DNA from 2 places in the Leucobacter fengyongliangi genome. Region 2 is predicted to be linked to the other one. Evidence: predicted binding sites of a transcription regulator. Region 2 holds the regulator's gene; the other holds the start of a gene.
What was found. Region 2 encodes HspR, which represses chaperone genes until heat shock. Its sites were predicted from a motif close to AAGTTGAGTCNNNNNGACTCAACTT; they were not measured.

Region 1: a site for HspR is predicted at 1,979-2,003, ahead of ACTNFK_RS11280 (ATP-dependent Clp protease ATP-binding subunit). Genes of this name have one in related genera too.

What each region holds. Positions count from the first base shown of each region.
Region 1 covers NZ_CM126356.1:2,369,784-2,375,775, forward strand. Annotated here, with positions in the region: gene ACTNFK_RS11280 (ATP-dependent Clp protease ATP-binding subunit) at 1-1,957, opposite strand, end outside; gene ppgK (polyphosphate--glucose phosphotransferase) at 2,167-2,952, opposite strand; gene ACTNFK_RS11290 (IclR family transcriptional regulator domain-containing protein) at 3,070-3,870, opposite strand; gene ACTNFK_RS11295 (thiolase family protein) at 3,999-5,168, opposite strand; gene ACTNFK_RS11300 (3-oxoacid CoA-transferase subunit B) at 5,171-5,866, opposite strand; gene ACTNFK_RS11305 (3-oxoacid CoA-transferase subunit A) at 5,863-5,992, opposite strand, start outside.
Region 2 covers NZ_CM126356.1:221,214-227,205, reverse strand. Annotated here, with positions in the region: gene ACTNFK_RS01095 (nuclear transport factor 2 family protein) at 1-24, opposite strand, end outside; gene ACTNFK_RS01090 (LLM class flavin-dependent oxidoreductase) at 58-1,146, opposite strand; gene ACTNFK_RS01085 (flavin reductase family protein) at 1,411-1,929, shown strand; gene ACTNFK_RS01080 (hypothetical protein) at 2,086-2,400, shown strand; gene ACTNFK_RS01075 (heat shock protein transcriptional repressor HspR) at 2,446-2,868, opposite strand; gene ACTNFK_RS01070 (DnaJ C-terminal domain-containing protein) at 3,083-4,060, opposite strand; gene ACTNFK_RS01065 (nucleotide exchange factor GrpE) at 4,053-4,670, opposite strand; gene dnaK (molecular chaperone DnaK) at 4,673-5,992, opposite strand, start outside.

The sequences.
Region 1 (5,992 bases), 540 kb from region 2:
TGACCCCGAGGGTGAGCCGGCGATCCGCCAATCGAAGCTGCAACCGGTCGACCGACAGCTCAACGATCAACGCGAGGTCGGCCTCGGACAGCGGCCGGAAGATCACCATCTCGTCGAGGCGATTGATGAACTCGGGTTTGAAGGCCCGGCGCACCGTCTCGCGCACCGCGCTCTCCTTCTCGTTCCACGGCATTTCCGCGTCGATCAGGTACTGGCTACCCAGATTCGAGGTGAGGATCAGGATCACATTGCGGAAGTCGACCGTGCGGCCCTGCCCGTCGGTGAGGCGCCCGTCGTCGAGCACCTGCAGCAGCACGTCGAACACCTCGGGGTGCGCCTTCTCGACCTCGTCGAGCAGCACGACCGAGTAGGGGCGGCGGCGGACGGCCTCGGTGAGCTGACCGCCCTGCTCGTAGCCGACGTAGCCGGGAGGAGCCCCGACGAGGCGAGACACCGAGTGCTTCTCGCCGTACTCCGACATGTCGATGCGCACCATGGCGTGCTCGTCGTCGAAGAGGAATTCGGCGAGGGCCTTGGCGAGCTCGGTCTTGCCGACGCCTGTGGGCCCGAGGAACAGGAACGAGCCAACCGGGCGGTTCGGATCCGCGATGCCAGCACGCGAGCGGCGCACCGCATCAGAGACGGCCTGCACGGCCTCGGTCTGGCCGACGAGGCGTTTACCCAGTTCGGCCTCGAGCGCGAGGAGTTTCTCGGTCTCGCCCTGCAGCAGCTTGCCGACGGGGATCCCCGTCCACGCGGCCACGACGCTCGCGATGTCTTCGTCGGTGACCTGGTCTCCAACCATGCGCTCGGCACCGTCGTTCTCTCGTTCGGCGCGCTCGGCCTCCGCGAGTTGCTTTTCGATCACGGGAATCTCGCCATACAGCAGCTTGGACGCCTGCTCGAGATTGCCCTCGCGCTGGGCGCGATCCGCCCGGATGCGCAGGAGATCGAGCTGTTCACGCAACTCGCCGACGCGGTTCAGGCCGGCGCGCTCTGACTCCCAGCGCTTCTCAAGCCCGTCAAGTTCGACCTGCTTCTCGGCGAGCTGCTCGCGCAGCTTCGCCAGGCGTTCCTTCGAAGCGTCGTCCTTCTCCTTTTTGAGGGCGAGCTCCTCGAGCTTCAGACGATCGACCGCGCGACGCAGCTCGTCAATTTCGAGCGGCGCGGAGTCGATCTCCATACGCAGGCGGCTCGCTGCCTCGTCGATAAGGTCGATGGCCTTGTCGGGTAGCTGGCGCGCGGTGATGTAGCGGTTCGAGAGGCTCGCCGCGGCAATCAGCGCGGAGTCGGCGATCGTCACCTTGTGGTGCGCCTCGTAGCGCTCCTTCAACCCGCGCAGGATCGCGACCGTGTCGGTGACCGAGGGTTCGCCGACGTACACCTGCTGGAAGCGACGCTCGAGCGCGGCATCCTTCTCGATGTACTCGCGATACTCGTCGAGCGTGGTCGCACCGATGAGGCGCAACTCGCCACGGGCGAGCATCGGCTTCAGCATTTGCGAGGCCGCCACCGACGACTCGCCGCCACCCGCACCCATGAGCGTATGCAACTCGTCGATGAAGGTGATGAACTTGCCGTCGGATTCTTTAATTTCCTTCAGCACCGCCTTCATGCGCTCCTCGAACTCGCCGCGATATTTCGCGCCGGCAATCAGTGCCGAGATGTCGAGCGAGATGAGTTCTTTGTCTTTGAGCGACTCGGCGACGTCGCCCGCGACGATGCGCTGGGCAAGCCCTTCGACAACGGCAGTCTTGCCCACGCCGGGCTCGCCGATCAGCACCGGGTTGTTCTTCGTGCGCCGGGTGAGCACCTGGCTCACGCGACGAATCTCGGCGTCGCGGCCAATGACCGGGTCGAGTTTGCCCGAACGCGCCACCTCAGTGAGGTTGATCCCGAACTGCTCGAGTGCGCTCTGCTCGCCTTCTTCAGCGGCGGGCTGCCAGTTTGCCTGCATGGTGTCCTCTCTCGCGTTGCAAACTTGAGTGATGTTGACTCAAGTTTACCTCGCGATGATGGATCGCGCCAGGGGTGCCGCGCGATCCACTGCACGTGGCGTGCCCGGGCCACCCGCGCCCGCGTCTGAGCGGTCACTTTCGGTTGTCCCCCACGATTTCTCGTCAGCAGATGTTGACGGTTGGCCGCGCAGCCGGACAGCAGAACGGGTCAGCGGGTGGCTGCGAGCCAGGCCGCGCCCACGATGCCGGCGTTGTTGCGGAAGCGGGCCGGCACCACCGGGGCGTTGACCCCGGGAAACGGCAGGTACTGGGCCGATGCCTTGCTTATGCTGCCGCCGACGACGAAGCGGTCGGGGGTGAACAGCAGCTCCAAGTGGATCAGGTAGCGTGCGACGCGGCTGGCCCATTCCGCCAGCGTGATGCCCTCGCGCTCGATCACCTTCGCCGAGGCAAAGCGCTCGATGTCGGGATGCCCGTCGACCTCGAGATGCCCGAGCTCGAAGTTCGGTACGAGCACACCATTGTGGATCAGCGCGCTGCCGATGCCGGTGCCGAACGTGAGCACGAGGGTGGTGCCGTGCAGATCTCGCACCTCGCCGAAGGCCGCCTCGGCGAGACCTGCCGCATCGGCATCGTTGACGACCACGCACGGCGAGCCGATGGCGCCAGCGAAGAGGGCTGCTGCGTCGGTGCCGATCCAGCTTCGGTCAATGTTCGCCGCCGTACGCATGATGCCGTGCTGCACGACCCCCGGCAAGGTAACTCCGACCGGCAGTGCGGCGAGTCGCTCGTCGAGATCCTCTCCGGCCAACTCAGTGCGGATCGCGTTCGCCATCAGACCAACCTCGCGGGCGATGTCTGCCGGCAACCCGCCCTCGGGCGTCGGCACCCTGTGTCGTGAGGTCAGGCGGGCGCCAGTCGCGACGTCAATCGCCGCGCCCTTGATCCCTGTGCCGCCGACGTCAATCCCGATGGCCATCTGCGCTTCGCTCACGCTGCCCAGTGTAGTTTGCGGGTTCGTCGACGAGCGCTTCAATCGGTCGCTGGCCCGGGCTGAGCCTTCACCGCCGGCTCCGGGAATTGACGGGTCGCGGGTGACAGACTGCGGTGATCAGAGCAGACGAAGATCTGCCTCTATCGCGCTCGTCGTGTCAAGCAGAAGCGGCAGGTGATGCTCGAGCACGCGCTCGAGAGAGTCGCGACTCGCGCTCGTCGACACATTGATCGCGCTTGCGACCCGACCGTCGCGTCCGCGCACGGGCGCCGCGACCGAACGGAGCCCCAGTTCAAGCTCGCCGTCGACTATCGCGTACCCCTGTTTGCGCACGCGGTCGAGCTCGGACACGAGCGTCGCGGGCTCGGTAATTGTGCGCTCCGTGAGGGCGCGCCACTCGGTCTCGCGGAGCACCTGGGCGAGATCCTGCTCGGGCAGGTGGGCGAGGAGCACCCGTCCGAGGCTCGTCGCATACGCGGGGAAGCGGGTGCCGATCGTGATCCGCACCGACATGATGCGGCGGGTCGGAACGCGCGCGACGTACACGATGTCGGGACCGGCGAGCACCGCCGCGGAGACCGACTCGTCGACCGCGCGCGAGAGGCGTTCGAGGTGCGGCTGCATGATCTCGGGCAGCGACAGCGCCGAAAGGTAGCTGAAGCCGAGTTCGAGCACGCGGGGGGTGAGCGCGAATTGCCTGCCGTCGCTGCGCACGTAGCCGAGGGTCTCGAGCGTGCGGAGAAACCTGCGCGCCGCCGCCGGGGAGATGTCGACACGGCGGGCGACATCACTCAGGGTGAGTTCGGGGTGATCCGCATCGAACGCGCGGATCACCCCGATTCCCCGCGCTAGCGACTGCACGAAGTCGGCGCTGTCGGGGGTGCCGTCTGGAGTGCTGTCTGCTCGGTTCTCGGTCATGTCATCTCCCATGATGCACGAAGGGCAGGGTGGAGTCTCGCCGCGGTGGCTTAGCGGTCCGAGTAGGGCGCAAGTGGCTGCTTCCCAGGCGCTGAAGCAATCACTAGCGCCCTACCGCTCCGCGCCGGCTAGCGCTCGAGCACCACCGCGAGACCCTGGCCTACGCCGATGCAGATCGTGGCGACCGCGACACCGCCGCCGCGGCGCTTAAGCTCCTGCGCCGCGTGCCCGATGATGCGGCCGCCCGAGGCGCCCAGCGGGTGCCCGATCGCGAGAGCGCCGCCGTGAATGTTGAGCTTCGCGGGGTCCAGATCGGGCCACCCAGCGAGGCACGCGAGCGACTGCGACGCGAAGGCCTCGTTGAGCTCGACGAAGTCGACATCGGCCCAGGTCTTGCCCGCACGCGCGAGAGCCTTGTTCGCCGCCTCGATGGGCGCGATGGGGAACTGATCGGGATCCACACCGTGCGCGGCACGACCCGCAATGCGCGCGAGCGGCTCGGAATCCAGTGCGCCCTCGCCGCCCAGCAGCACCGCGGATGCCCCATCGTTGATCGACGACGCGTTGCCCGCGGTCACCGTGCCGTCGGCGGCAAACAACGGCTTGAGGCTGGCAAGCTTCTCCACCGACGAATCCTCGCGGATCCCCTCGTCGCGCGCAATCTCGTGGCCCGGTACCTGCACGATCTCGGCATCGTAGAGACCCGCGGCCCACGCCTCGGCGGCTAGCCGGTGCGAGCGCACGGCGAACTCGTCCTGCGCTTCGCGGGTGATGCCCCACTCGCCGGCGATCTTCTCGGCCGATTCGCCGTTCGAGATCGTCCAGTGTTTCGGCAGCGCCTTGTTGACCATGCGCCACCCGATCGAGGTGTTCCACATGGTCTGGTTGCCGACTGCGGGCCACGGCTTCGCCGATTTCTCGACCACGAACGGGGCGCGGCTCATTGACTCGACGCCACCGGTGAGCACCAGCTCGGCGTCGCCCGACTCGATCGCGCGCGATCCCTGAATCACGGCCTCGACCGAGGACGCGCAGAGGCGGTTCACGGTGACTCCCGTGACCGAGGTGGGGAAGCCCGCGAGCAACGCGCCGAAGCGGGCCACGTTGCGGTTGTCTTCGCCGGCCTGGTTCGCGTCGCCGAAGATGACGTCCTCGATGCGGGCCGGGTCGATGCCCGTGCGCTCGACGATGGAGCGCATCACGTGCGCGGCCAGGTCGTCGGGGCGCACGCCCGAGAGTGCTCCGGCGGCACGGCCGAACGGGGTGCGCACGGCATCGTAAATGAAGGTGCTGGTCATGATCAGTTCTCCTTGGCTGGGGTGGAGGCGGCAGCAGTCGCGGCAGCGGATCCACCGGTTGCGTCGATGAGGGCAAGCCCGGTGAGCTCGGCGAGCGACGCGACGGTGTTGTCGCCGAACGCCTCGGTGACCGCGAAGCCCTCGGGGGTGACGTCGAAGATCGCGTGGTCGGTGTAGACGCGCGAGACGCAGCCCACGCCGGTGAGCGGGTAGCTGCATGCGTCGACGAGTTTCGACTCGCCCTGCTTGGTGAGCAGGTCGGTCATCACATAGACCGACTTCGCGCCGATCGCGAGATCCATCGCGCCGCCGATCGCCGGGATCGCCCCGGGGGCGCCCGTCGACCAGTTCGCGAGGTCGCCGTTCGCCGCGACCTGGAAGGCGCCGAGCACGCACACATCGAGGTGTCCGCCGCGCATCATCGCGAACGAGTCTGCGTGATGGAAGTACGCGGCACCGGGAAGCGCGGTGACGGCCTGCTTGCCCGCGTTGATGAGGTCGGGATCGATCCGTCCCTCCTCGGGTGCCTCGCCCATGCCGAGCATGCCGTTCTCGGTGTGCAGGATGATCTCGAGGTCATCCGGAAGATAGTTCGCCACCAGGGTCGGGGCGCCGATGCCGAGGTTCACGTACGAGCCCTCGGGGATGTCTGCGGCGATGCGCGCCGCCAAATCCTGCCTGCTGATGCGAGTGCTCATCGTGCGTCCTCCTGTACTTTCTCAGCCTGCGCCAAAACCCGGCCTTCAATATCCACTCCTCCGACAAACTCGCCACCCTGCAACCAGCGGCGCTCTCCCACGGCGACGACGCGATCCACAAAGATG
Region 2 (5,992 bases):
AAGTGGCGCGAGTGCTTCTGCCATTTTTCTATTCCTATCTCTGACTTTCGAGCGCACTCAGTTTTGAGTGGCGAATTCTGGCTGCTGTACCTTCGGCAGGACTTCCTGCGCAAGTAGCTGCAGCGAATAGTTCCACGCGGAAGGGTCATCCGAATAGTCGAAGGAGAACGGCATGATGTGCCCAAAGCCGCCAACATTGTGGCTGAACTCTGACAGCTTCTCGGTGACCGTTTCGGGTGAACCACAAATCCATACATGTTCAGCCAGGTAGTCCAGATCCATGTCCTCGGGATCGATCGGATTGTCCTTGGTAACCAGGCCACGGTTGAGGCCGAACATTTTGTAAACCGGCAAGAGGTATTCCATCCAAGCCTTGCCAGTGCCACCTTCTTTGGCAAGACGCTTTGCTTCCGCATCAGTGTCTGCAACAAAGACATCACGCACGATGTAATGCATTGACTTGTCCACTGCGTGCCCGTTCGCCGCGGCCGCCTGAGAATAGACCTCCCAGTGAGAACGAATGAATTCGTCGCCTGAATAGGTCGAAAGCGCATGGAACCCGTTTGCCCCAGCAAAAGTAATCGAAGGTGAACTCGGGCTATTTCCCGTCATGCCGACAATCATGTTCCCGTTGAAGGGTCGTACGTCTCGATTTGGGTGATGCGGATCGTTCTCTGGGAGTCCAGCGCTCCAGAACTCGCCCTCGTGCCAGAACTCCTCACCCGCCCAAATCTTCTCCATGATTTCGAGGGATTCAATGGTCATCTCTCGGTTACGAGACATATCCCGAATCCCATGCATGTATGCATCCTTCGGGAAGGAACCCATAGCTACGCCTGCAAGATACCGGCCTTCCAGAATGTGCGACAACCACGACATCTGAAGCGCTAATGCAGTGGGATTGTGATAGGGCAGAATATGAGCCATTGGTCCGAGTGTGATCTGTTCCGTCTCTCGTGCCGCAGCGGCAATGACAAGGTCGGGACTAGGGATCGACTCCCATGATTGAAGGGCGTGTTCGCCAATGAGATAGGTTCCGAAACCAAGTTGGTCACACACAATCGCTTGGCTTACGGCCCACTCAAACACCTCCTTCGGTGAACGCGTCGGTGCCATAAAAGGTGTCTGAAACATCGCAGCCTTCATAACTGTCTCCTTTGACTGATCTAGGTTCGGATGAACATAACAAACGAATGTTTGGCATGTCGGGAAAATTTAACACACATATGGTTCAAGTTCAAAGATTCCACTACACCTGTAGACAAAAATAGTAGTCTACCCATTTGCAAGAGTCAGAAAAGTGAATCAAACCTTTCTCAATCAACCGATTGGTAGGTTATGATGGGTGTTCCGTGCGTCGCACTTAATGCCGCACAGTTAGCACCGGGATACGGAAAAGAGGAGCCGACAATGTCACAGGAAACGATTTCGAGCGACGATTTTAGGTTCGCTTTCCGCGGACACCCATCTGGGGTAGGCGTTGTTACCGCCGATGCGGGCGATGGCCCGGTGGCGATGACAGTCAGTTCGCTGTTCTCGCTCGGGCTAGAGCCACCCACCCTGGTGTTTTCCGCGTCTGGGATTTCCTCTTCCACCCCAACTATCCGTAAGGCTAAGACCGTGGTGGTCCATCTTGTGGACTCAGACCACGTGGAACTCGCCAAGCTCGGTGCAACTAGCGGGGTGGACCGATTTGGTGAGGGAGTCGAGTGGGACCGACTTCCGACCGGCGAGCCTTACTATCCAAATGCCGGTTCATGGTTACGAGGTCGCGTCAGTCAGCTGATTGATGCCGCCGGTTCTACGATCGTTGTGGTTGAAGTACTTGAAGGGAAGCCGCGGGATCCAGACTCAGCGGTGCCCGATTTGACTCCGCTCGTGTATCACAACCGGACGTGGCACAAGCTTGATGAGCACTCCGCACTCTAGCCCGTTAATTTTGGCAGCTAAGGCAGTGTTGTGGTCGGCTTTGCGAACCCTCTTGGAGGGTGGCCAGCGGGGTGCCGACTCTCAACGCTCCCTGCCCCGACAAGGTTCCGGCGACACGAACAGTCACGACCCAGAGATGAAAAGGGATAGGCCTTCATGAAGATCGTCGTTAATAGCGCAGCCGAAAGCACACCTATCCAGTTGCTCGATCCTGAGAACTTTCGTGAATTCTCCGTGATTCTCGCTAGCTCAGAGCCGATCGAGGCGCTGAACGACCACATTCAAAGCATCGGTCGCCTGGAAGGCGAGGGTCATCTGTTTGTCGACAAGAATGCTCTCATTGAACTTGCCGGTAATCTCGGAACGAGTGCCGCATGGCTAGAGAATCTCGAGGCTATGACTACGTTCGCCGAGTCAAAGGGATGGACTGACGCGTCCGGAGCCATCCGAGCACACATCGAACGAATCTGAGCACTGGCGGGGGCGGTTCCTCCTTCGAAGCTCTGTCTTGAGACGTTAAGCTTCGGGCCGCCAGACCACGAGATCGGCACTGCGCCTCGTCCGGGTGCCACGCCGCATCGAGATGACCTCGCCTGCAGCGCCCGCGGCGAACACGCGTCGCTCGGGTCGGCTGAGCAGCTCGTCGCTGAGAGCACGCTCGAGTTCACGCACGCGAGCCTGCAGCTCAGCCACGCGATTCTCGAGCTGCAGCACGCGCCTGATGCCCTCGAGGCTGAGCCCCTCGGCAGACAGTCGCGCGACCTCGCGCAGTTGCTCGACATCGTGCAGTGAGTACCGGCGGGTATTCCCGCTGGTGCGCTGTGGGGAGACCAGACCGATGCGGTCGTACTGGCGCAGGGTTTGCGGGTGCATGTCGCTCAGCTCCGCCGCCTGCGTGATCGCAAACACCGGGGTGTAGCGATCCATCTGGTGGGTCATCGCACCTCCTCCTTGCGCTTCCTTCGTAATCTCGCTGCGTGTGTGGCTGTGATTTCGATTGTGGACCCGAAACCAGCCGACTTTGGATCGACCTCGGACCGACTCTGGAGCATACCTCCAACCGGCAGTTTGACCTTCAACTGGCAGTTTTCGTACCATGCTTCCGGTCTAAGGTGAAACTGCCGGTTGAAGATGACGAACGATCAAGGCTTGGCTAGCCCCGAGCCCGCGCCAACAGGTCCTCGCGCGGGTTCTCTTGCGGCTCAAGCTCGCGGAACGCCTCTAGCGCGGCCCGCGCCTCATCGCTCAGGTGCGACGGCACCGCCACCTGCACCTCGGCGAGCAAATCGCCCGTGCCCTTCGCGGAGTGCACCCCGCGACCCTTCACCCGCAGCACGCGCCCGCTGGGTGTGCCCGGCTGAATGCGCAGTTTCACCGGGTCGCCACCGAGCGTCGGTACCTCGATAGTGGCGCCGAGCGCGGCCTCGGAGAAGGTCACGGGCACGATGAGGCGCAGGTTCTGCCCATCGCGCTCGAACACCGGGTGCTTGCGCACGTGCACCGTGAGGATAATGTCACCCGCGGGCCCACCGTCGGGGCTCGGTTCTCCCTTGCCCCGCACCTTGATCTTTTGGCCGTCTGCGACCCCCGCAGGGATCTTGACCTTGACCTGACCGCTCGCCGACTGCAGGGTCACGGTGTTGCCACGCACCGCCGTCTCGAAGTCGAGTGTGGTGGTCGCCTGAATGTTGCGACCGGGTCGGGGCCCGCGCGGAGCACCTCCCCCGCCGAACATGCCGAAGATATCTTCAAAGCCCTGCGCACCACCCTGTTGGTAACTGAACTGCGGGCCGCGCCCGCCGCCAGCACCAGCACCGCCGCCGAACATCCCGCCGAACACATCCTCGAAACCCTGGCCACCACCGGGGCCACCAGAGGTGAAGCGGGCACCGCCGTGACCCATCGCGCGCATCTGATCGTATTCGGCGCGCTGCTCTTTGTCGGAGAGTACCGAGTAGGCCTCACTGATCTCCTTGAACTTCTCCTCAGCCGCAGCATCGCCAGCATTCGAGTCGGGGTGGTACTGCCGCGCGAGCTTGCGGTAGACCTTCTTCAGCTCGGCATCAGTCGCCCCACGCGTGACGCCGAGGATCTGGTAGAAATCCTTATCAAACCAGTCTTGGCTAGCCATCTTCGCCCACCGCCACCGCAACCTTGGCGGGGCGCAGTTCGACGGCGCCGATGCGGTACCCGCGTTCGATCACGTCGAGCACCGTCGGGGTCTCGGTACCGGGCACCGGAACCTGCGCGATTGCCTCGTGGATCTGTGGATCGAAGGGGTCCCCCTTGTCACCAAAGCTGACCACCCCGAACTTCTCCATGGACAAGCGAAGCTTCGTGGCGATCGTCGCGAAGGCGCTGCCCTCTTCCAGATCGCCGTGCTGCTCGGCACGGTCGAGGTCATCGAGCACTCCCAGCAGCGAGCTCACCACCGAGCCGACCGTGCGCTGACGGTCGATCTCAGCGTTCGCCTCGGTGCGCTTGCGATAGTTCGCGTACTCCGCGTTGACGCGACGCAGATCCTCAAGGTACGGGTTGTCTTCGGGCGCGGCCTCCGCCGCACCGCTGACACCGGAAGCTTCCGGATCGCCCTCCGCATCCGCAGACTGCTCGGCGGCAAGGATATCCTCGACCGTCAGTTCGTCTGAGTGCGGCACAGGGCCGGAGGAATACTCCGGCCCTGTGGGAACCTCGTCGCCAGCTGCGTTCTCGCTCGGCTGTCGCTGTTCCTCTGCAGTCATTGTTACTTCTTCTCCTCGTCGTCTTCTACGACCTCGGCATCGACCACGTCTTCGTCATTTGACTCCTCCGCAGCAGGTCCCGACTCGGGAGCCTCATCCTTTGCGGCCTCGTAGATCGCCTGGCCGAGCTTTGACTGGCTCTCGTTGAGACGGTCAGCAGCGTCCTTGATCGCTGCGTCGTCGTCACCCGCAAGAGCTTCCTTCAGCGAATCCAGGTCGCCCTGCACCTCAGTCTTGACGTCCTCGGGCAGCTTGTCCTCGTTCTCCTGGATCAGCTTCTCAACCGAGTAGGCGAGCTGCTCAGCAGAGTTGCGCTGTTCGAGGGCCTCGGCGCGCTTCTTGTCTTCAGCGGCGTGCTCTTCGGCCTCGCGCACCATGCGCTCGATGTCTTCCTTCGAGAGGCTCGATCCACCAGAAATCGTGATGGTCTGCTCTTTGCCGGTGCCCTTGTCTTTCGCAGAGACCTGCACGATGCCGTTGGCATCGATGTCAAAGGTCACCTCAACCTGGGGCACACCGCGCGGAGCGGGAGCGATTCCGGTGAGTTCGAATGTGCCCAGCGGCTTGTTATCGCGGGTGAACTCACGCTCGCCCTGGAACACCTGGATGGACACGGACGGCTGGTTGTCGTCGGCAGTCGTGAAGGTTTCGCTGCGCTTAGTCGGGATCGCAGTGTTGCGCTCGATGAGCTTGGTCATGCGGCCACCCTTGGTCTCGATACCGAGCGACAGGGGGGTGACATCGATGAGCAGCACGTCCTTACGCTCACCCTTCAGCACGCCGGCCTGCAGGGCTGCGCCCACGGCCACGACCTCGTCGGGGTTAACACCCTTGTTGGGCTCGCGGCCACCGGTGAGCTGCTTCACGAGGGTGCTCACGGCAGGCATACGGGTGGATCCACCCACGAGCACGACGTGGGCGATGTCTGCGACACTGACACCGGCCTCAGCAATAACGTCGAGGAACGGCTTGCGCGTGCGCTCCAGCAGGTCCTTAGTCAGTTCTTCGAACTTCGCACGCGACAGGGTCTCGTCGAGGTTGGCGGGACCGTTCTCAGTAAGCGAGAGGTAGGGCAACTGGATCTGTGCGCTCATCGAGCTCGACAGTTCCTTCTTCGCCTGCTCGGCAGCTTCCTTCAGACGCTGCAGGGCGATCTTGTCGCCCGACACGTCGACGCCCGAGGTCGCCTTGAACTGTTGAATGAGCCAGTCGACAATGCGCTGATCCCAGTCGTCGCCGCCGAGGCGGTTGTCGCCCGCGGTCGAGCGCACCTGGATGGTCGCGAAGTCGTCGTCTTTGCCCACCTCAAGGAGGGAGACGTC